Regions from separate parts of the Streptococcus rifensis genome, predicted to be linked through region 2. Evidence: predicted binding sites of a transcription regulator. Region 2 holds the regulator's gene; the other holds the start of a gene.
What was found. The regulator CtsR, encoded in region 2, represses protease genes until heat stress. The targets are predictions, from matches to a motif close to TTGGTCAAAAAAGGTCAAANA.
Positions count from the first base shown of each region.

Region 1: the regulator CtsR is predicted to act here: its motif matches at 4,324-4,344, upstream of ACVRYP_RS08755 (ATP-dependent Clp protease ATP-binding subunit).

Region 1 covers NZ_JBRUCW010000014.1:20,953-33,133, forward strand. Annotated here, with positions in the region: gene ACVRYP_RS08730 (acetylornithine transaminase) at 1-158, opposite strand, end outside; gene argB (acetylglutamate kinase) at 176-916, opposite strand; gene argJ (bifunctional glutamate N-acetyltransferase/amino-acid acetyltransferase ArgJ) at 962-2,155, opposite strand; gene argC (N-acetyl-gamma-glutamyl-phosphate reductase) at 2,166-3,185, opposite strand; gene argF (ornithine carbamoyltransferase) at 3,218-4,207, opposite strand; gene ACVRYP_RS08755 (ATP-dependent Clp protease ATP-binding subunit) at 4,385-6,634, shown strand; gene ACVRYP_RS08760 (NUDIX hydrolase) at 6,793-7,236, shown strand; gene ACVRYP_RS08765 (DUF1827 family protein) at 7,276-7,584, shown strand; gene ACVRYP_RS08770 (Crp/Fnr family transcriptional regulator) at 7,680-8,321, opposite strand; gene ACVRYP_RS08775 (hypothetical protein) at 8,447-9,391, shown strand; gene ACVRYP_RS08780 (hypothetical protein) at 9,485-10,321, shown strand; gene ACVRYP_RS08785 (DUF2079 domain-containing protein) at 10,747-12,181, opposite strand, start outside.
Region 2 covers NZ_JBRUCW010000007.1:4,245-16,425, reverse strand. Annotated here, with positions in the region: gene tsf (translation elongation factor Ts) at 1-504, shown strand, start outside; gene ACVRYP_RS05350 (FAD/NAD(P)-binding protein) at 695-2,134, shown strand; gene ACVRYP_RS05345 (glycerol dehydrogenase) at 2,404-3,498, shown strand; gene ACVRYP_RS05340 (COG2426 family protein) at 3,591-4,058, opposite strand; gene ACVRYP_RS05335 (CtsR family transcriptional regulator) at 4,242-4,697, shown strand; gene ACVRYP_RS05330 (ATP-dependent Clp protease ATP-binding subunit) at 4,707-7,136, shown strand; gene tyrS (tyrosine--tRNA ligase) at 7,174-8,430, opposite strand; gene pbp1b (penicillin-binding protein PBP1B) at 8,595-11,063, shown strand; gene rpoB (DNA-directed RNA polymerase subunit beta) at 11,403-12,181, shown strand, end outside.

The sequences.
Region 1 (12,181 bases), on a different contig from region 2:
AGACTTTGAACAAGATCAGGGTGAAAGCCCAGGTTCGTGACACCAATACCACTTGAAAAATCGAGATAGGCCTTGCCAGAAGAATCGTACAAGCTATTGTTTTCTGTCTTGACAAAAGTAATTGGCGACCGATGGTAATTTGGAAATAGATGGCTCATGGCGACTCCTTTTCTGATTATGCTCCTTTTAGGACATGGGTGCCTCCGTAGAGGGTTTGTCCGATAGAAACCCGGCCTACTCCTGATAAGACAGCCTGAGTCGCCCCAAGAACCTTTGGTATCATATTTCCTGTAATAATTCCTGAATCAATTTTTTGAGTCACATCCTGAGGCGTTAATTGCTCAAGAATATTGCCTGACTCTTTAACACCAGCAACATCTGTCATCATGATCAATTGCTCGGCTTGAAGGCCGACCGCTAACTGACTAGCAACATCATCGGCGTTGATATTGAGCCATTCGCCATCCTCTGTTTGACCCATTGATGGTAGAACAGGTATAATCCCTTGATCCAGAAGCTTTGTGATATAGTCCAAAGAAACACCTGTTACGGTTCCGACTTGCCCATACCGAACTTGATCGAGGTAATCAACATTCAGAATCTGGGGCAATTTTTGGTAAATTTGCAAAGCGTCCAAATCAGCATCATTCAGAGTCTGAGTAAGGCTTGGTCCTACAATCTGACACAGTCCTTGTTCAACACAAATCATCGCTTTCTTAGAAGTGACTCTAAGACCATCTTGTTTCTCAATAGGCAATTGGCAATTGGCCATCAGGTCATCGATGACAAAACCTCCACCATGGACGATAACAATTTGCTTGCCCTGGCTTTGCCACTCTTTAACGATTTTGATGAATTTCGGTGTAATGGATGTCGCTGCTACACCACCAAGTTTAATGACAATAATTTCTTTCATAATTCTGACCTTCCTCTTGCTCAGATTTGTTTTGCTTTTGATAATTTACGTATGGTAGAGGGCATTAATCTTGACGTAGTCATAAGATAAATCACAGCCCCAAGCTCGTCCTTGCCCCTGTCCTTGATTGAGATGAACGTGAATGATAATCGTGTCCTGTGCTAGGCGCTCTGCCATTATGTCCTGGTCATAGGGAACAGGAGCCGACCCTTTCAAAACTGGAATCTCTGCCAGATATAAATCGACAGCAGAAACATTCAAATGAACACCCGCATAGCCGACCGCTGATAGGATCCGTCCCCAATTGGGATCTTCTCCAAACATAGCCGTTTTTACTAAACTGGACCCCACAACTGTCTTAGCAATCATGCGAGCAGAAAGATCGTCGGGCGCTCCATCAACATCCACTTGAATCAGCTTAGTAGCCCCTTCACCATCTTCCGCAATTTTTTTGGCTAAGACAGTCATTGTCTGGTTAAGCAACTGGCAAAAGGTTTCATATTCAGGTGTGTTGTCCTTGATTTCCTCATGGACTGCACAGCCATTCGCCAGAACCAGAACCATGTCATTGGTCGACGTGTCGCCGTCAACCGTGATTTGATTAAAGGTTGTCTCTACCTCTTTTTTAAGCGCTTTTTGCAGCAAATCACTGGAAATATTAGCATCGCAGGTCACAAACCCTAGCATGGTGGCCATATTGGGATGAATCATTCCTGATCCCTTAGCCACCCCAGCCATGGTAATGGTTGTCCCAGCAATTTCTTCTTCCATCACGATTGTTTTCGTTTTTAAGTCTGTCGTTAAAATGGCTTGCGCAAATAATGTGGGATCTCCTCCTTGCTCAAGGCTGTCCAAACCATTTTTGACGTTATCGATGGAAAGTTGTTCTCCGATAAGTCCCGTTGAAGCGATAGCCACATAGTCCACTGGAAGGTCCAGCGTTTCAGCTGTTAGCTTCTGCATGAGTAAGGCATTATCGTAACCTTCTTGGCCTGTGCATGAATTGGCGATGCCTGAGTTCACAACGATAGCCTGAATTTTTCCACTAGAAGCAATCGTATCTCGTGTGACGACTAAAGGAGCCGCAATAACTTGGTTGGTAGTATAAACGCCGGCAACACTGGCTGGACAGCTTGATAAAACCCAACCAAAATCCAACTTCTTTCGTTTAAAACCAGCGTTTGCACCGTCTGCTGAAAATCCTTTTGGTGAGGCAATGGTTCCTTCAATGATTTTCATCTTTTCTCCTTTATATATAAGTAGCTAGGTTATCCAATCCTGCTGTTTCTGGAAAACCATACATAAGGTTAACATTTTGGATGGCTTGACCAGCAGCACCCTTAATTAAATTATCCAGTACTGTTATAACGGTTAGAACCTCTGTTCGGGAATTGTATTCCCAACCAATTGCAACGCGGTTAGAGCCAACTACCTGATGTAAATCTGGAAACTGGTTCCCCTGCAATTGAATAAAGGCACTCTCTTTATAGGCCTCTTTAAAGGCAAGGTCAACATCTTCTGCTGTCTTTCCATCCTTTAAATGAAGATAACTCGTTGCAACGATTCCTCTATTAACGGGAAGAAGTGACGTTGAAAATTGAAGATGGGGAATTTCAGGATTATGGGCCTGTAAAACTCGCATAATTTCTGGAATATGTTGATGGCGGTTGAGCTTATAAGTGCTGTAATTTCCATAGGCCTGCACAAAGTGACTAGACGCCGTTAAACTTTTTCCAGCACCCGTTAATCCCGACTTAGCATCCACAATGATGCTTTTTTCATCAATAATATCGACTAAAGGAAGCAGACTTAGTAGCGTCGCCGTCGCGTAGCAGCCAGGATTGGAAATGAATTTTTTGCCGAATAAAGTTGTCCACTCGCTCAAACCATAAGTAAATTGTTCTTGCTCTGAAGCAGGTGCTGCTGATTTGCCATACCATTTTTCATAGACCGCAGCGGGCAGGCGATAGTCACCAGATAAATCAACTACTGGAAAATCCTGCTCTAAAAAGCGACCGGCTATGTCTTTAGAGTAACCACTCGGCGTTGCTATAAAAACCAAGTCAACAGTCTTCATGATTTGCTCAGGATCCACAGCTTCTATCGTGAGTTTCTGGTCATTTCCCATATGGGGAAGCAAGTCGCTGAGACCATGTCCTACCGATTGACTGGCATGGACACTGTGCACCTCAATATGCGAATGTTGTCTTAATAAACGGTACAATTCTATGCCACTGTACCCTGTAACCCCGATAATAGCTACCTTGATAGTCTCCATAGATGTTCCCCTTCTTCTATCGATTATGCTTCTGGTAAGTGATCGTTTCCTGTCATTGTCATGTATAAAATAGCCTTGATGGAGTGTAGGCGGTTTTCCGCCTCTTGAAAAATAACCTCTGCCTGCTCTTGGAACACATCGTCCGTGATTTCCATCGCTTCTAACCCATATTTTTCATAGATTTCTTGACCAATAAGAGTATTTTTGTCATGAAAAGCTGGTAAGCAATGCAGGACAATCGTGTCTGGTTTATTGGTTTTAGCCAGTAAGGCTTGGTTGATTTGATAAGGCAAAAGCTGATCAATCCGCTCCTTAAAGTCGACATCCTCTCCCATGGACACCCAGACATCCGTATAAAGGGCATCTGCCCCTTCAACAGCAGTTACATCTTCTGTGATGGTCAGTGTATTCCCATGGCTCAATTGCTGAGCGATGGCTACAATTTCTGAGTCCGGTTGCAGGTCTTTAGGCGCAATGATTTTAACGTGGAGACCTAACATAGCTCCCGTTACTAAGAGTGAATTAGCAACATTGTTTCGCCCATCTCCCAAGTAGGCGATGGTCAGCCCTTCTAAATAACCAAATCTTTCTTTTAAGGTCATAAAATCTGCAATCATCTGGGTCGGATGCCAAGTATCCGTTAGCCCATTCCACACTGGAACCCCTGCGTGTTGAGCTAAGGTTTCGACATCTTCCTGGGAAAAGCCGCGGTATTCAATCCCGTCGAACATTGATCCTAAAACCTTAGCTGTGTCGACAACAGATTCTTTTTTTCCGAGCTGAATTTCACTCGCACCCAGATAGGTGGCTGCCATTCCCAAATCCTGAGCGGCAACCGTGAAGGCTACTCTTGTTCGTGTCGATGCTTTTTCAAATATCAAAGCAATATTGTTACCTTCTAAATATTTATGCGAAATTTTATTTTTCTTTAATGTCTTAAATGCTATAGATAACTCGATTAAACTAAGTATTTCACTTTTACTGAAGTCTATTTCTTTTACAAACGATTGCATATTATATCACCTTTTTTGAATATTTATGTAATTATTGCATAATCATGAAAAATAGTCAAGTCCTAAAGAGAACTTTTTTCTTGCATTCTCCCTAATAAGTGATATAATGAAATCATGATTTGACCATCTTTGACCTTTCGGTGGAAAAATCTTATCTTCTAGAAAAGGGGTACTTCAATGCTTTGTCATAACTGTCAAATTAACGATGCAACCATTCACCTATATAGCAATTTCAATGGTCGCCAACAGCAGGTTGACCTCTGCCAAAATTGTTATCAAATTATGAAAACAGACCCAGAAAATCCTATCTTAGGTGGGTTGTCCAACATCAAAAACCAACAAAAAAGTCCTTTTGATGACTTCTTTGATAATTTAAGCAACTTCCAACGTCCTCAGCAGGGCCCAGGCAATCAAACACCGCCAACCCAAGCTGGTCGTCAGGGTGGAAATGGTGGCAACCGTGGTGGAAATCAACAGCCACCTAAACCACAGGGCCTCTTGGATGAGTTTGGAATCAATGTCACTGAGATTGCTCGTCGTGGAGGCATCGATCCTGTTATTGGACGCGATGAGGAAATTGTTCGTGTGATCGAAATTCTTAACCGTCGTACCAAAAATAACCCAGTTCTTATTGGAGAGCCTGGTGTTGGTAAGACTGCTGTTGTTGAAGGGCTGGCTCAAAAGATTGTCGATGCTGATGTTCCTCATAAACTCCAAAACAAACAAGTCATCCGCTTAGATGTGGTTAGCCTTGTTCAAGGAACAGGTATCCGCGGCCAGTTTGAAGAGCGCATGCAAAAACTCATGGAAGAAATTCGTGAGCGCCAAGATGTTATTCTCTTTATCGATGAAATCCATGAAATCGTCGGAGCTGGTGCTGCTGGTGATGGGAATATGGATGCTGGAAACATTTTGAAACCAGCTCTTGCTCGTGGCGAGCTCCAATTAGTGGGGGCTACTACGCTCAATGAATACCGTATTATCGAAAAAGACGCAGCCCTGGAACGCCGCATGCAGCCTGTTCGTGTGGATGAGCCAAGTGTCGAGGAAACCATTACCATTCTAAAAGGGATTCAAAAGCGTTACGAAGACTACCATCATGTTCGTTACACTGATGAAGCCATCGAATCCGCTGCAACTTTATCCAATCGTTACATCCAAGACCGCTTCTTGCCAGACAAGGCCATTGACCTTTTGGATGAAGCGGGTTCTAAGATGAACCTAACACTCAACTTTGTCGATCCAAAAGAAATCGACCAACGTTTGGTGGAAGCTGAAAATCTCAAGGCACAAGCCACGCGCGATGAAGACTACGAAAAAGCAGCCTACTTCCGTGACCAAATTGCTAAGTTCAAGGAAATGCAAAAAGCAACTCTCGACGAGAAAGATATTCCTGTCATTTCTGAAAAAGAAATCGAAGCCATCGTCGAGCGCAAGACTAATATTCCGGTCGGTGACCTCAAAGAAAAAGAGCAAAGTCAGCTGATCAATCTCGCTAGCGACCTCAAGTCCCAAGTAATTGGCCAAGACGAGGCCGTTGACAAGATTGCTAAGGCTATCCGCCGTAATCGTGTTGGACTCGGCGCACCTAACCGTCCGATCGGCTCCTTCCTCTTTGTCGGGCCAACGGGTGTCGGTAAAACCGAGCTTTCTAAACAACTGGCTATTGAACTCTTTGGCTCTGCCGATAGTATGATTCGCTTTGATATGTCCGAGTACATGGAAAAACACAGTACAGCCAAACTTGTCGGTGCACCTCCAGGCTATGTCGGCTACGAAGAAGCTGGTCAATTGACAGAAAAAGTTCGTCGCAACCCTTATTCACTTATCTTGCTAGATGAGATTGAAAAAGCTCATCCAGATGTGATGCACATGTTCCTACAAGTCTTAGACGACGGCCGTCTGACGGATGGTCAAGGCCGTACTGTCAGCTTCAAGGATACCATTATCATCATGACTTCTAATGCTGGCACTGGTAAAGTCGAAGCTTCGGTTGGCTTTGGAGCTGCCCGTGAGAATCGGACAAACTCTGTTCTCGGACAACTCGGTGACTTCTTCAGTCCTGAATTCATGAACCGCTTTGACGGCATCATCGAGTTCCAAAGCCTCAGCAAAGCCAATCTCCTCAAGATTGTTGACCTCATGCTAGCTACCGTTAACGATAGACTTGGCCAAAACGGTATCACGCTACATGTAACCGATAAGGTTAAGGAAAAATTAGTCGATCTCGGTTACGATCCTAAGATGGGAGCTAGACCGCTCCGCAGAACTATTCAAGATCATATCGAAGACGCTATTACAGACTTCTACTTGGAAAATCCAACTGAGAAAGACCTCCGCGCTGTCATGACATCTGCTGGCAATATTGTGATTAAAGCAGCCAAAAAGTCTACGGAAACTGTCCCTATCGATGATGTCAAAAAATAGTTTTTCTGACTCTTAAACTGAAAATGTTTAAGAGTTTTTTACTCTAAAATCACCAAAATGCTATTTTTTTAGTATAATAGAACAAAAGGATTTGATGATGACTCTCTACCCATGGTAGAGAAAATATCCTCTCATTCAAGGTGTCGAAGGAGAAGCCCATGGCAAACCCAACTTTTGGTCAAAAGATAGACGGAGCTGATTATCAGAATCGTTATGGCGTCTATGCGATCATCCCTAATCCAGAAAATACAGAAATTATTCTGGTTCAAGCTCCGAATGGGGCTTGGTTTTTACCAGGTGGCGAAATCGAAGCTGGTGAAAATCATGAGCAAGCCCTCAGTCGAGAGCTCATCGAGGAACTAGGATATGCTGCCAAGATCGGAGACTTCTTAGGTCAAGCTGATGAGTATTTTTACTCGCGGCACCGCGACACTCACTACTATCACCCTGCCTACCTCTATGCTGTCACCTCTTTTTCAAAAGTTCAGCAACCCTTAGAAGACTTTAACCACCTTGCTTGGTTCCCGATAGACGAAGCCATCACTCAGCTCAAACGTGGTAGCCATCAATGGGGCGTCCAAGAATGGCAAAAAAGACAGTGACCCTAAACTCATGCGCTCAAGATTGAAAAGGAGATTGTCATGAAATTAATCAATACAACAAATAGTCACGCTGAACTCGTGACCAACCAACTCGCAAATACTGATGCGACTCTGGTAGAGACCTATACTGCCGGAAATACAGATGTCATTTTCACGCAGGCGCCTAAACACTATGAACTTCTAATCAGTAATAAGCACCGTGCTATTCGTCATGAGGAAGTGGAAAAAATCAGAGCTTTCTTTTTAAAACGGAAAATAGACACAACTATTATTGATCAAGAAAACATCCAAACCTTGGTTTGTCCAACTATGATTGAAATGTCAATCCCCATTATCAACCCCCAATAACCTTAACCCCCCAGTTCAAGTGAACTGGGGGTTGCTTTTTGACTAGATGATTTTTTCTTATGATATCAATGCCTCAGATCAAACAAAAAGGCCTTTTATACTCTGTCTTGCCATTGCCTTAAAACTTCCTCATTTTGTATCACTAATTCATGGCCTTCTTTGGCGATTATTCCAGCTTCTTTTAACTCTTTCATGAGCCTAGCGACAGAAACTTCATGCACCTGTAAGAAACTAGCGATTTCTGCATAGGTAAAGAGTTTATTGAGACGACGATGGGGATCTCCTGGCTGAGCATATTGATCAATAAACTGGCAGAGATTTGACAATGTACTACCATTAGATCCATTTTCTTGCTTATTCATAGCAAAAATATAATCCTGAAGAACATTGTCTAAGAAGAGATTTAGAAGATCCGGATTGTTTCGATAGTTTTCAAAACGATCAACCTGTATTTTCCAAATATTACAAGATGTTTTTGCGATGACTTCAACGTCACGGTCATTTTCAAAACCTAGGCGAGATCGGGTTAAATAGGGGATACTGTTTAAAAAGCCTGGTTTGATAAAATATTGAAATGTTTGTTTCTCACCTTTTTCATTGATAGACATCAATGACGCTATTCCGGTTTCTAAGAAATAGATAGTCGAAATACTTTCTTGAGTTCGAGTGTCTGTAATCACCTCGCCCTTAGGAACGGTTTGGCGTTCACCAGATTCCTTAAAGAATGCTAAATCCATCCCAATCCTCCTTAAATCTTAACATAAGTTATGGTAATTTCTCATGAATCTCGTTAGAATAACACAATGATAGTTTTATTATACACTATCCCGTTAACAATTTCGATGAAAAGAGGACTTAACCGATGGCAAAAACAAAATGGTTCCTAGCAAGTGTTACCTTACTGGCTACTGGGGCTTTATTAACCGCTTGTGCGAAAAACACATCCAACACGTCTACAGAGACAGTAGCGTCAACCTCATCCCTATCCACTGGAGAGGTTTCGACCACACTGGACCAAATCGATAACAGCAAATGGCTCTATAATGCCGATGATAATGTTTACTACCAAATTGGCATTTCCTATGCTGCCGACCCCGCTGATTCGGATCAGCAAACCCTGTCTATTTTTGTTCCAGGTGATTATATGACCGCAACTGATAATGGCGATGGCACCTACACCGCAGAACTAAACACGGACGCAACGGTTGGTAATTACACAGCTGAAACTGCTCCGCTTGTTATCCCAATCAATACGCCAGGCTATTCAGCCATGTCAGCTCTGACAGACTATAGCAGTGAAGCAGCATCTTACACTGCCGAAGGAATGATTTATGTTTCTGCTGGACTACGAGGTCGAGATAGTGGGGCACCATTGGGCGTAACTGATGCCAAGGCTGCTATTCGCTATATCCGTTACAACCAAGGCAATATTGCTGGCGATACGGATACTATCTTTGCCTTTGGGACATCTGGTGGTGGTGCTCAAGCCTCAATCTTGGGCGCATCTGGAGACAGTGCCTTGTATGACGCTTATCTGGAAGAAATCGGTGCTGTCACAGGAGTCTCTGATGCTATCTCAGGTGTCATGGCTTGGGTGCCGATTACTAACCTCGATACTGGAAACCTCGCCTACGAATGGAATCTTGGTTCTGCCCGCACCGACTTGGATGATGAAACTCAGGCAATCTCAGATGATTTAGCGGCAGCCTACGCTGACTACATCAACGACCTCGGTCTTAAAGATAGCGACGGCAATACCTTGACCTTGGAAGCTTCTGATGAAGGCATTTACCAAGCTGGCTCTTAATACGATTTTATTAAGGAAACCATTGAAGATTCCCTCAATACCTTCTTAGAAAATACGACCTTCCCTTACGATGCTAGTTCTAGTCAAGGTGGCATGCCTGGTGGAGGCGGAGCACCGTCTGGGGAAATGCCAAGCGGAGAACCACCAACTGGAGAGATGCCTAGCGGTGAAGCACCAAATATGGAAACTTCTGGAACATCAGACAGTTCCTCATCAAGTGATTCTAGCTCCAATACATCTAGTAGTTCAGACGATACAGAAGCTTCTTTAGAAGCTTCTGACGGGATTACACGCAGTAGCTCCTCATCTAGCTCTGCCTTGAGTCTCTCAGGAACTTACGACAGTGTCGAAGCCTATATCGATGCCCTCAATGCTAATGGTGAGTGGGTTACTTATGATGCATCAACCAATACTGCCACCATTACCAGCGTAGCAGATTTTGTCAAGTACCTTAAAAATCCTTCCAAGGATGTCGGTGCATTTGATGACCTGAACGAAGCCCAAGGGGAAAATCAACTCTTCGGTGTTGACGGCTCTAGCACTCACTGGGACTCACGCATGACTGAAATCCTCAAAGGAACCAGTTATGAAACAGCCTACGAAGAGGACATGTCCTTGACAGATAGTCTCGGCACTGATCTGACCACACGGATTAACATGTATACACCACTCTATTACCTTTCAGATTATTACGATGGCACAGGAACATCGACGGTTGCCAAGTACTGGAGAATTCGTTCTGGCATTAATCAAGGCGATACTGCCCTCTCAACCGAAGCTAATTTAGCTCTTGCTCTTGAGAACTACGGCATCGACAATGTTGACTTTGCTACCGTTTGGGGACAAGGCCACACTAATGCTGAGGTTTCTGGAGATTCGACTGAAAACTTTATCAACTGGATTAACGAATGTTTGAAAAGCAATTCTTGATGGTAAATACCATTACGAATCATTTAAAATAGGGATAAAAACGAGGCTGGGACAAAAGTCCTAGCCTTCTAATCATTTATCATCAGTTAAACAAGTCGCAGTGGTTGGGACTAACACTCACTGGCTAGGCCAGTTTTAGTGTTACCTCTGCACAGGTCTTTAGGTGCTTCAGTGCCAATGAGCCACTGCTGAGTGACCTCTAATTCGCTGATTTCATCAGCTTTTACAGCCCTAACAAAAGAGGGAAACACTGTTTCCCCTATTTCCAACCTCAAACAGTCACTTTCTGACTGTTTGAGCTATGCAGGGGTGGGAGTGAGAAGGTCTATCCCCAGACCTTCTCAGCCCTAACCTAAAAAACGAAAAAGGGAGGGGAAATCGAACCTATTCGGTTACCGATTTTTGTCCCACTCCCATTTTTCTGTTTATTTTGTAATGATCACGACATATTCAGTAGAAGCATCTGAGACTTGATAACCATTTTTTAAATAGTTAGCAACTACTTCCTTTTCTGTGGAAGTCCCCTCGAAAACAGAACGCGGCAACACCACTAAATCTACCTCCAGGTCTACTTCTCTCTCATTATGATAAAAAATATCATAAAGTTCTTCTGTTTGTCTGAGATCCACTGTATAAGCTGAGAAAGCAAGGATTCGTTGATTTTTATCAACCTTGGCTAAAGTCTCATGGATACTGTCATACATTTCTCTTTTATCAAAGTATAACATCATATCATAATGCCATGTGTGAATAAAACTATAAAGAACGCTAGTAGACATGATGAAACCTATCGCAACGATTGAGGCCAATCTTCTATTTATTATAGAGAAACTGAGTTTATCTTCTGTCCAATATTCATAACAAGATTCTAGTGCTAAAAGGGACATAAAAAAGATTAAGGTATTTGTCCCATAGCTATATTGAAACCCAAGATCTGCTTGGTAATGGTAATCAGAAAGTAAGTTAATGACTACGAAAGGAACCAATAAAACAAAGTTTTCCCATCGTTTTTGGACCAGGGGTAAAAAAGCTTGAGTTGCAAAAACCATAAAGACATACTTTAACTTACGCTGCGTAAATAAACTGGCAAAGGTATAAGTTGGATTTAAGATAATATTACGAATGACAGCGATTAATCCAGATTCTTCTGCCAAGAGAAAATTATCAAATCGTGTAACCATAGCACCATCACCGAAGCGTGTCAACAAATAAATACAGGTGACAAAATACAAGAATGGAAAAACCATTTGAGAGAGAAATACTTTCAGTCTCCTTTTCTTTGTAAAATGAAGACGTCTTTGCAATAGAAAGTAAAGCCCTACTGAAAACACATAGATAAAAGCATCTTCTTTTACCATTAGGGTTAATAAAGTTATGATGAAAAGTCGCTTCGTCCACTGAGCCATATTTGCATAGACTAGCCATAAAATGAGCGGTACAAGAAAACAATTTTCGTGCATCCGATAGGATCCCGCTGTAGTAAAGGCTGGAATGGCAAAAAACCAAAGCAAAATCAAAGGCCTAAGCCATTCTGGGAGAGAGAGTTTTTTCAGAATAAAGTAAAGCGGAATTACCCCAGAAAAGACGATCAGCACTTGTAACACTTCCAGTGTCTCAAGATAGGGCCAGATAGCATAAAAGGGTAACATCAGATAAAAAATAGGGGAAATATGAACTGCAAAATGCGATAGCAATCGGTCTCGCTCCAAGGTTGTCATTGGTGTAAAATCCCTAAGCATGCTTTCAAACATTTGCGTAAAAATCCCTATATCAAAGGTCGAAACTGAAAGAGTTTTTACTTTATAAGCTGAAATCACTGCTAGATAAATAACATAAGACAGTCCAATAAAAATTACCAGA
Region 2 (12,181 bases):
GTTTCAATGCATATCGCTGCTATGAAACCAACTGTTCTTTCATACACTGAATTGGATGAGCAATTTGTCAAAGACGAATTGGCACAACTCAACCACAAGATCGAGCAAGACAATGAAAGCCGTGCCATGGTTGACAAGCCAGCCTTGCCACTTTTGAAATATGGTTCAAAAGCTCAGTTGACTGATGATGTATTGGCACAAGCTGAAGCTGATATCAAAGCTGAATTGGCTGCTGAAGGCAAACCAGAAAAAATCTGGGATAAAATTGTACCAGGTAAGATGGACCGCTTCATGCTGGATAACACGCAAGTAGACCAAGCGTACACACTTCTTTCACAAGTCTACATCATGGATGACAGCAAAACTGTTGAAGCCTATTTTGATTCAGTAGGCGCTAAAGTCGTTAGCTTTGCCCGTTTTGAAGTTGGTGATGGTATCGAAAAAGCTGCCAATGATTTTGAAAATGAAGTTGCAGCAACAATGGCTGCAGCACTTGGTAAATAAGAATGACAGTGAGAGGACGATTGCTCCTTTCAGTTATCAAAAATGAAATCACAGATAAGACCCAATTCCTCTAGTAATGGTTGAGGAGTTGGGCCTTTTTGTGTTAATGAAGAAAAGACGGTCATCTAATCCAATGTTTTACAGACAGGATTTCTATCTTATGATATCATAAGATTAGGAGAATATAGAAATGACAAAATCAATCGCAATTGTAGGTATGGGGGTCAGTGGCCTCGCTGTTTTACTGGGCCTATCTCAATTAACAGAAACTCAACTGGCACAGTTGACTATTGTCTGTTTTGATGATCGAAATCATTTTGGACGTGGGATTCCCTTCCAAGAGGATGTCGATGAAGCTCTAATCAACTCGCCTATTGATACTATTTCCTTTGATTATCGAGATATGGGAGATTTTAAAGCTTGGTTGATCGCGAAAGGATATGCGGTGGATCGGCCTTATGTGAGTCGAGCACTTTATGGTCAGTATATGCAGGAGCGTGGTCAAGAATTGATAGACCAGTTGCCCACAACAGTTGTTAAAAAGCGCGTAGACCACTTGACCTATCTTCCAGAGACACAACAATGGCAAGTGCACATCGATGGGGAACTCTATGGGGAAGTCTTTGATGAGTTGCATTTGGCCTGTGGGGATTTACCCACCATTGATCCTTACCGACTAGAGGACAACTCTAATTACATTAGAGACCCTTATCCTATTAGAGAGCTAAACGACATTATTTGGAAGGATAGTTCGGTCTCTTTGATTGGGACAGGTTTGGCAGCGGTCGATGTGCTCAAATGGCTATTAAACCAACCTGTAGCCCGTGTTTTTGCTTTTTCAAGATCCGGTTATTTTCCGACCGTTCGTATCCTTGATGGGGAACCGTTCGAATGGGTGGCGATGACAGATGACAAATTTGAAAGCTTGAAATTAGAAGATTATTTTTCCATAGAAGAATTTGAAGAACTATTAGAAAAAGAGCTGCAGGCGCTTGGGTTTCAGAATTGGGAAAATGCCTGTGAAACCTATTTAGCATCAGGGATAGAGGGTCTTTGTTTAGCTGAAACTTACCCTGAGGAACTTTATCGACTACAAGCGCTTGCTTCTCGTGTGGCAGATTGGTTCAGCGACCTTTGGCCTCGGATGACGCAGTCAGACCGTCAACAGTACAAGGAGATTTACGAAAAAGCTATCATCAATCTTCGAAACCCTATGCCAGAAGAATCAGCCGATGTCCTGATAGGAGCTGATAAGTCAGGACGCTTAGTTGTTTTGAATCAGGTGACCGATGTTGTAGCAAACGATGAGGAGTTTGATATTATCCAAAAAGAAGGAGATGATTGTAAGGTTTCGTATGTGATTAATGCAACGGGCTATAACCTCACAAAAGCAAATCAGAAGAAGGCTACACCTCTTTTGCAACGATTGTTAGACCAGCACCTCGTACAAATCGATGACGAGGGAGGTCTCAGTGTCCTAGCTGAAACTGCTCAAATCATCTCCCCACGTTACGGCACCCTGCCGAATCTGTTTGCCCACGGTGAATTGATCAATGGTGTTATTTACCAAAATAATTCCACAATTAAAATTCAACAAATGGCAGAAAGAGCAGTTGCGGTTAGTCGATAACTTTTACTAGGCTAGCTATAGTAGTCGTTTTTAAAGTCATTAAGCAGTGAAAATGAACGAGCAAGCTTGTTTCAAAAAGTTTAGATTATAGTTGATATACTAGGAGTAAAGTTACAGAGAGACATTGTTAATTTTTGCACAATTTTTTGGAAAAAGTTATACTGAACATGCGAGGTCGTTTTCTAAAAAGAAGGGAGGTTAGATGTATCGGAGTGACGACTATAAGTTAGGAGAAATTGCTTTTCTCTAGAATGGAATGAGGTAAACTAATGAAAGTTTTTGCGAGTCCTTCCCGCTATGTTCAAGGGAAAAATGTTTTGTTTTCAAGTGCTGATCAAATTAATGCACTAGGCAAACGTCCTTTAGTTCTTTGTGACGATGTCGTGTTTGATATTGTTGGTGAGCGGTTTATTGACTATTTAAGCTCAGAATCTTTTGAGGTAACACGGGTAGCTTTTAATGGAGAAGCGTCTGATAATGAGATTAATCGCGTCGTTGACTTAGGCAAGGAAAGTCAGGTCGATGTCATTATTGGACTTGGTGGTGGTAAAACCATAGACAGTGCTAAGGCGATTGCTGATTTATTAATGATTCCTGTCATTATTGCCCCAACTATCGCGTCGACCGATGCCCCAACCTCAGCTTTATCTGTTATTTATACCGACCAAGGGGCCTTTGAAAAATATATCTTCTACTCTAAAAACCCAGAATTAGTCTTAGTAGATACCCAGGTCATCTGTCAAGCACCACCGCGTTTACTAGCTTCAGGGATTGCCGATGGTCTTGCGACTTGGGTAGAAGCTAGAGCTGTTGTCCAAAATAATGGAACAACCATGGCTGGTGGGCACCAAACCATTGCAGGAGTTGCGATTGCCCAAGCTTGTGAAAAGACCCTGTTTGCCGATGGCCTCCAAGCTATGGCCAGTTGTGAAGCCAAAGTAGTGACGAAAGCTTTAGAAAATATTGTGGAGGCCAATACCTTGCTGAGTGGTCTTGGCTTTGAAAGTGCTGGGCTTGCAGCTGCTCACGCTATCCACAATGGTTTTACAGCATTAGAAGGCGATATTCATCATTTGACCCATGGTGAAAAAGTGGCCTATGGCACCTTGACCCAACTGTTCTTGGAAAATCGTCCAAAAGAAGAGATAAACAAACATATTCGCTTCTACCAAGCCTTGAACTTACCAACACGGTTATCAGAATTGCACTTAGCTGATGCGGATTATGATACCCTGCTTAAAGTTGGAAAACAAGCAACGATTGAAGGAGAGACCATTCATCAAATGCCATTTGCCATTACAGCAGATGATGTGGCTTCGGCTCTTTTAGCAGTAGATCAGTATGTTGCTGCCTTAGACGATTAATTCAGGGGCAAAACATCCACTAGCTATTTAGGCTGATCAATTATCAAAAAAGTATTCTACCTCACTAGTCGTCTAGTGAGGTAGAATACTTTTTAATGGCTAAAAACATTGAGACCAAAGACCGTCAAGAGCCCCATGATCACACCTGCTAAAATTACCCCTAGCATAATGACCACAACACTTTTTTTGAAGTCCCATCCTAAAATACTGGCTGCTAAAGTTCCAGTCCAAGCCCCTGTACCTGGGATAGGAATACCGACAAATAGAAGAAGGGCTAGGAAAATCCCGTTCTTACCAGCTTTTTCTTCCAAGACTTTTCCTCCTTTTTGGCCTTTACGAAGACACCAGCTGAAGAAAGGGCCAATTACAGGTTTATCAGCACCCCAGACCAATACTTTGTGGGCAAAAAAGAAAATAATCGGCACTGGCAACATATTCCCAAGGACACCCAGGGAAAGGGCTTGCCAAAAGGGAATCCCATTAGCAATACCGTAAGGCACTGCACCACGAAGTTCAATCAATGGCACCATTGAAATCAATAATAAAATAAGATAATGCATAAAACCATCCTTAATGATAATAGTCTTATTGTATAGGCTTCTGTCAGAAAGGTCAACTAAAAGCTATTGAACTTGAAATAATCAAATATCCCATGGGAGAGCTTTTCTTCTCTGTACCTCTTTAGTTCCTAATTGATCATTTTTTTGATATAATAGTCAAAGATAGTCAGAGGAGGTGGTCTGATGGAGCCCAAAAATACATCTGATAGCATTGAAGCTTATATTAAAAAGCGTTTAGCCCAAGCTGGTTTTGTAGAGCTAAAGCGTAGCGAAGTGGCGGCGTCTTTTGAAGTTGTTCCAAGTCAGATTAACTATGTGATTAAGACGAGGTTTACTGAGAGCCGTGGGTATGTGGTTGAAAGCAAACGCGGTGGCGGTGGCTATATCCGCATCGATAAAATTGATTTTTCAGATCATCACCACCGATTAGAAGGGTTGAGACTTAGTCTTGGAAATCAAGTCAGTCAGACCGTTTTTACAGATATTATTCAAATGTTGTTTGAACAAAAGTTGATGACAGAAAGAGAGGGAAATCTCATTTTAGCCATGAGTACTAATGAGGTTTTAGGAGCAGAAGCTGATAAGATTCGAGCAAATTCGTTGCGACGGATTATTCAGCAATTAGATAGAAAAGAGTAACTGAAACGTATGAAATTATCACACGGTATGAGAACAGCTTGGGAAGATGGACAGATTCTTGCTCAACGCTATGGTTGCCAATCAGTTGAGTCGTGGCATGTTCTTTTGAGTTTTATTGGCAATGGCGAGTCGATAGCTGGCTCAGCTTTACAGGATTTTGACTTTGATTTCAATGACTATGATCGGGCCATTTATGCAGTGACCGAAAAGGAAATGCGTGAAGAGGTTGGAGACTTTACTGTTTTGCCCCATTCCAAGCGGTTGCGTAATCTTACTGAGTTTGCTAAGGCCATTGCCCAAACCCTTAAAGCCAAAGAACTGGGAACAGAGCACCTGTTGCTAGCTATTATTTTAGATGGTGCATCTCTGGCTTGTCGTGTCCTCGAGGAAGTTGGTTTTACGACTGAGCAAGGAGAGCATGATGTGACCATGGTCGACTTGCGAAAAAACCTAGAGCATAAAGCCGGAATGACTAAAGCAGATATTAAAGCCATTCGAGCGATGATTAAGGGCAATTCAGGAGCCTCTAAGGGCAATATGGCTAATATGATGGGGATGCCTAGTGCACCAAGTGGAGGATTAGAAGATTATACCCGCGATTTGACCGAAGCTGCTCGTCAAGGAGAGATAGAGCCAGTTATTGGACGCGATGCTGAAATTTCACGCATGGTCCAGATTCTCAGTCGAAAAACAAAGAATAATCCTGTTTTAGTCGGAGATGCGGGTGTCGGTAAAACAGCACTAGCGCTAGGTCTTGCCCAACGCATTGCAGCAGGTGAGGTTCCTGAGAAATTGGCCAAGATGCGTGTCTTGGAACTGGAATTAATGTCGGTTATTGCGGGGACCCGTTTTCGCGGTGATTTTGAGGAACGGATGAACAATATCATTGATGATATTGAGGCAGATGGCCAAGTGATTCTCTTTGTCGATGAACTCCATACTATTATGGGGAGCGGAAGCGGGATTGATAGTACGATGGATGCAGCTAACATCCTAAAGCCTGCCCTATCTCGTGGGACCCTTCATATGGTCGGGGCAACAACCCAAGATGAGTACCAAAAACACATTGAAAAAGACTCCGCTTTATCTCGTCGCTTTGCCAAAGTTGTTGTAGAATCACCATCAGAAACAGAGGCGATTACGATTTTGCAAGGTCTAAAAGAAACGTATGAGCAACACCACCGTGTCTCTATTTCGGACAAAGCGGTGGAAACGGCGGTGACCTATGCTAAGCGCTATTTAACAGGGAAAAACCTTCCTGATTCCGCTATTGACCTTTTAGATGAGGCTGCCGCTACTGCCCAAAATAAGGCCGGCCATGCAGGCATTCAACCGGAACTAAATGAACTGGACCGTGCTTTGATGGCAGGAGAGCTGAAAAGAGTTGAAAGGTTGCTTGATAGAGAAGAGTGGAATTCAAAAATTAGCGTCACCGAAGACGATATCTTGACGACCCTTAGCCGCTTGTCTGGTATTCCAGTCACTAAATTAACCAAGACGGAAGCCAAGAAATACCTTAATTTAGAGGCCGAATTACACAAGCGCGTGATTGCACAAGATGCCGCTGTTTCGGCTGTCAGCCGTGCCATCAGGCGTAATCAATCGGGAATTCGTCAAACCAAGCGTCCGATAGGATCCTTTATGTTCCTAGGTCCTACTGGGGTTGGGAAAACTGAGCTTGCCAAAGCCTTAGCAGAAGTGCTTTTTGATGATGAGTCAGCCTTGCTACGTTTTGACATGTCTGAGTACATGGAAAAATTTGCAGCAAGTCGCCTCAATGGAGCGCCTCCTGGTTATGTCGGTTATGAAGAAGGTGGGGAGTTGACGGAAAAAGTTCGCAACAAACCTTACTCTGTACTCCTTTTTGATGAGGTTGAGAAGGCTCATCCAGATATCTTTAATGTCCTCCTTCAGGTTCTGGATGATGGACAGTTAACTGACAGCCGTGGACGCAAGGTTGATTTTTCTAACACCTTAATCATCATGACCTCTAACCTTGGAGCGACAGCTCTTCGGGACGATAAGACAGTTGGATTTGGAAGCAAGGATCTACGGTTTGACCATGCTAATATGGAAAAACGAATTTTTGAAGAGTTGAAACGGCACTACAGACCAGAATTTCTTAACCGCGTCGATGAAAAAATTGTCTTTCATAGCCTTGACCAAGTTCATATGCAAGAAGTGGTTAAAATTATGGTACAACCGCTCATTGATAGTTTAGCCGAGAAGGATATCAAGGTGAAAATACAGCCTTCTGCTCTTAAGCGCTTAGCAGAACTCGGTTATGATCCAGAGATGGGGGCGAGACCACTGCGCCGGGCAATTCAAACAGCATTGGAAGACCCGTTGGCAGAGAAACTCTTGTCTGGAGAATTAAGTTCTGGCCATCTTCTTAAAATTGGCGTCAAGCAACAAGAAATCAAGTTTGACATTGACTAAAGCAAAAAGCACTGGTGGGCCAGTGCTTTTAAGCTTCTTAAAACGTTAAAACAAAGTATTTTTTCTTTCCACGGCGGATGACAGTGAGCTCGTTGTCAATCTTATCCTTGTCTGACAAGGTGTAGTCAAGGTCTTGAACACGGTCGCCGTTGATGTAGATGGCTCCATTTTGGACATCTTCTCGGGCCTGGCGTTTAGAGGTAACAACACCAGCTGCAACCAAGAGTTCGACGATAGTTAAGTCATCCTTTGCTTGAACAGCGTAGTTCGGAACGTTGCTGAGTCCAGCTTTGAGTTCTTCAGCTGAAAGGCCCTTGATATTGCCTGCAAAGAGTTGTTCGGTAATCTTCAGCGCTTGGTTGTAAGCGTCTTCTCCGTGAACGAGGCTTACAACTTCTTTGGCTAAGATTTTTTGAGCTAGGCGTTCATGCGGTGCTGCTTCAAATTGGACACGAATGTCTTCGATTTCTTCTAAGGTCAAGAACGTAAAGATTTTTAGGAAGCGAACCGCATCTTCGTCCATGACATTGAGCCAGAATTGGTACATTTCATAAGGACTGGTCTTAGAAGCGTCCAACCAAACAGCGTTACCTTCTGATTTTCCGAATTTTTTACCACTTGAGTCGGTAATGAGAGGTACGGTGATGACATGGCCTGTTTTGTCAGCCTTGCGGCGAAGCAACTCAGTACCTGCAGTCATGTTGCCCCATTGGTCAGAACCCCCGATTTGCAGGGTGACGTTGTGGGCGCGATTGAGTTCGTAGAAATCATACCCTTGCATGATTTGGTAGGCAAACTCGGTGTAGGAAATTCCAGTTTCGATCCGTTTTTTGACAGATTCCTTGCTCATCATGTAGTTGACAGTGAAATATTTCCCGACATCACGCAAGAAATCGATAAAACTGATAGAGGCAAACCAGTCGTAGTTATTGGTCATGACAGCCTTGTTCTCACCATTCTCAAAATCAAGAAAACGAGAGAGTTGACCTTGGATTTTTTCCACCCAACCATCAACCGTTTCTTTGGTCTGAAGGCTACGCTCAGCATCCTTAAAAGACGGGTCCCCAATAAGCCCAGTAGCTCCACCGACTAGCGGAAAAGGCTTGTGTCCTGCTAATTGCAGGTGACGGCAGACCAAGATGGGCACTAGGTGACCTAGGTGCAGGCTATCAGCAGTTGGGTCATAGCCTGAATAATAAGCGACGCTCCCTTCTGTCAAGGCTTTTTCAAGGGCTTCTTCGTCTGTTGTTTGAAAAACAAGGCCGCGCGCTTTGAGTTCTTCAAAGATGTTCATAGGCTATTCTCCTTTTTAGATTTTGCTATCTGTTTTTGAAAACAGAACTACTGATTAGACTGATAGTCTCGATTTCAGTAATGTTTCCATTATATCACAAATTTATCTTGAGATGGCGAAGAATTAAAAAAATATGTTATAATGGGCTGGATAAGGAGTTTTTAATGGCAAAATTTGATTTTGAGAAATTGAAAAACATACAAAACAACGAAAAAGTAAATACAGTTAAAACGAAAGTAGTTGCTTTCTGGGAAAAATCTGGACTCATTAAAATAGTCCCCTATCTTGACAGGATTCTTAGTGGAGTTAAAATGGGTTTTAATACGCTGTTTATCCTTGCAGTGCTTGGGAGCGCTCTTATCGCTGGGGTTGGACTGGGGTATCTGGGTAGCCTTTTTGAAGAAGTTGAAGCCATGGATCAGGCGACTTTGGTCAGCCGAGTTAGTGAAGTGACCGGTATTTCTAAGTTGACTTATGCAGACGACACTCTTATTTCTGAGGTCAAGTCTGATCTTTTAAGAACTGAGGTTTCTAGCGAAGAGATTTCACCCTATATTAAACAAGCCGTCACTTCAATTGAAGATGAAAACTTTGAAACTCATGACGGTGTTGTTCCCAAAGCTATTTTTCGTGCAGCCTTGGGCTCCCTTGGATTAGGATCATCAAGCGGTGGATCAACGTTAACGCAGCAGCTGATTAAGCAACAAGTTGTCGGAAATGAATTAACTTACTCTCGTAAGGCATCTGAAATTGTTTATGCCATGGAATTGGAAAGACTGCTGAGTAAGGATGAGATTTTAACCCTCTATCTCAATGTTTCTTCCTTTGGCCGGAACAACCATGGACAAAATATTGCTGGTGTTGAAGAAGCAGCTCAAGGAATCTTTGGTGTTTCTGCGACTGAACTCTCTATTCCACAGGCTGCTTTTATAGCGGGATTACCACAGAGCCCTATTGTCTACTCTCCTTATGCTTCTGATGGGACTCTCAAAACGGCTGACGCTATGGTTTATGGCATTGAGCGTTCTAAGGATGTGCTCTATAGTATGTATCGGACAGGTGTTCTTTCTGAAGAGGAGTATGAGATTTACAAAGCCTATGATATCTCTCAAGACTTTCTCCCAGGAGAACCAATCATGAGTGATACGGGTGACTACCTTTATTATGCGGTCGTTGAAGAAGCTGAGGCCATTATCTATGACTTGTTAATTAAGCGTGATCAGGTTTCGGAAGAAGACCTGCAAAAGGCAGAAACCGTTCAAACTTACAAGGAAATGGCCAACCAAGAACTTAGCTTGGGAGGTTATACGGTTAAAACAACTATTAACCCAGTTGTCTACCAAGCCATGCAAGAGGCCGCGGTTGCCCATTCCGGAGTCCTGCAAGATGGCACTTCTACAGTTGAAGTAGGCAATGTGTTGCTGGATAATAAAACAGGCGCAATCATCGCTTTTGTGGGCGGCTACAACTATGCTAGCAACCAAGTCAACCATGCGCTTAACACCTATCGCTCTCCAGGTTCCAATATTAAACCGATTTTACCTTATGCCATCGCTATTGACCAAGGGTTGATGGGGTCAGCTTCTATGGTTTCCAATTACCCAGCGACCTATGCTAGTGGGCAAAAAATTATGCATGGTGTTAGCTCTGGTACCCATATGGAGACGCTCCAAACAGCATTGAACCAGTCGCAAAACATTCCAGCTTATTGGACCTATAGCCTCCTTAGAAATACTGGTGTGGACGTCCAGTCCTATATGGAGAAGATGAATATTTCGATTGCTGAATATGGGATTGAAAGTTTACCATTAGGATCTGGTGTTGAGGTAACTGTTGCCCAAATGGCCAATGCTTACCAGACTTTGGCAAATGATGGGGTCTACCAAAAGCACTATATGGTCGAAAGCATTACAGATGAGAACGGGGAAGCCATTCACCAGCATCAAGCAGAACCGGTTCAAGTCTTTTCAAAAGCGACTGCAACCATTATGCAAAATCTTTTGAGAGGACCGATTACGTCTGGGGCTACGACTTATTTCCTCAATAATTTGCGAGGCATAAATGGCACCTTGGCTGGGGCAGATTGGATTGGTAAAACAGGATCTACAGATTACTACAAGGATGTATGGCTTAGTCTCGCGACACCAGCTGTTACCCTGAGTGGTTGGGCAGGACATGACGACAATACAGCCATGCCTGACGATACGGGATATAACAGAAACGCCCAGTACATGGCTCGTTTAGTGGCTGCAATTTACGCAGCAGATCCCAATATTTTTGGGAATATTGGTGAACGCTTTGAACTAGACTCAAGCGTGATTGCCTCACAGGTTCTATCCTCTACTGGTCAAAGACCTGGTCAGGTTACCATTAATGGTAGAGCTATTAATGTTGGAGGCGCGACAACAACGAGTTATTGGGCTATTAACGGGGCGCCGGTGACGGGATACCGATTCGGAGTTGGTGGTACTGATGCTGACTACGCCAAGGCTTGGGGAAGTATTGCTGGGGACAATTCCTCCGACGAGGAAGACGAGGAAGAAGATAGTGACAAGGAAACAGAAGAATCATCTGAATCAAGTGAGAGTTCTTCTGATTCATCCGAAGAGACCAATGAAGAGGTCGAAGAATAAGTTATTTTTGATTTCTTGGTTAGGAATAATTCCTATTCAAAATGCTTGCAAAATAAGCAGAATCACGGTATAATAGTTAAAAGATTTGTCGTGGTTTTGTTTGAAATATTGTCCAAATAAGACTAACAGCAGTTAAATCCAACTTATACAGGAAGATTTAGCTGCTCTTTTTGCGCCTAATTTTAGGAATTTTTGAGTTTGTTACATAAATTTAAAGATTCTAATAATTAGGGGGCCAAAGACGGCATTTGTTTATCAAACAGTTAGTTAATTCAATAGAAAACAACTGTTGCGATCGACTGGCTAACCCAGTCCTATCACAGAAAAGGAGCTAACAACTTGGCAGGACATGAAGTTCAGTACGGTAAGCACCGTACCCGTCGTAGCTTTTCAAGAATTAAAGAAGTTCTTGATTTACCAAACTTGATTGAAATCCAGACCGATTCTTACAAAGAATTTCTGGATCGGGAATTGAAGGAAGTTTTTGAAGATGTACTTCCTGTTTCTAACTTTACAGACACCATGGAATTGGAGTTTGTGGGTTATGAAATGCGGGAACCCAAATATACCTTAGAAGAAGCTCGTCTTCATGATGCGTCTTATTCTGCTCCAATCTTTGTTACCTTCCGCTTGATTAACAAAGAAACTGGTGAGATTAAAACGCAGGAAGTCTTTTTTGGAGATTTCCCACTGATGACTGAAATGGGAACCTTCATCATCAATGGTGGTGAGCGGATTATCGTTTCTCAGCTCGTCCGTTCACCAGGTGTTTATTTCAACGATAAGGTGGACAAAAACGGTAAAGTTGGCTATGGTACAACCGTTATCCCTAACCGTGGTGCATGGTTGGAGCTTGAAAGCGACTCTAAAGATATCGGTTATGCCCGTATCGACCGTACCCGTAAAATTCCATTTACGACCCTTGTGCGTGCCCTCGGATTTTCTGGAGACGATGAAATCTTTGACATCTTTGGCGATAGCGAAATTGTTCGCAATACCATTGAAAAAGATTTGCATAAAAACCTATCTGACTCACGGACAGATGAAGCTCTCAAAGAAATTTATGAGCGCCTTCGTCCAGGTGAACCCAAAACAGCTGATTCGTCCCGTACTCTTTT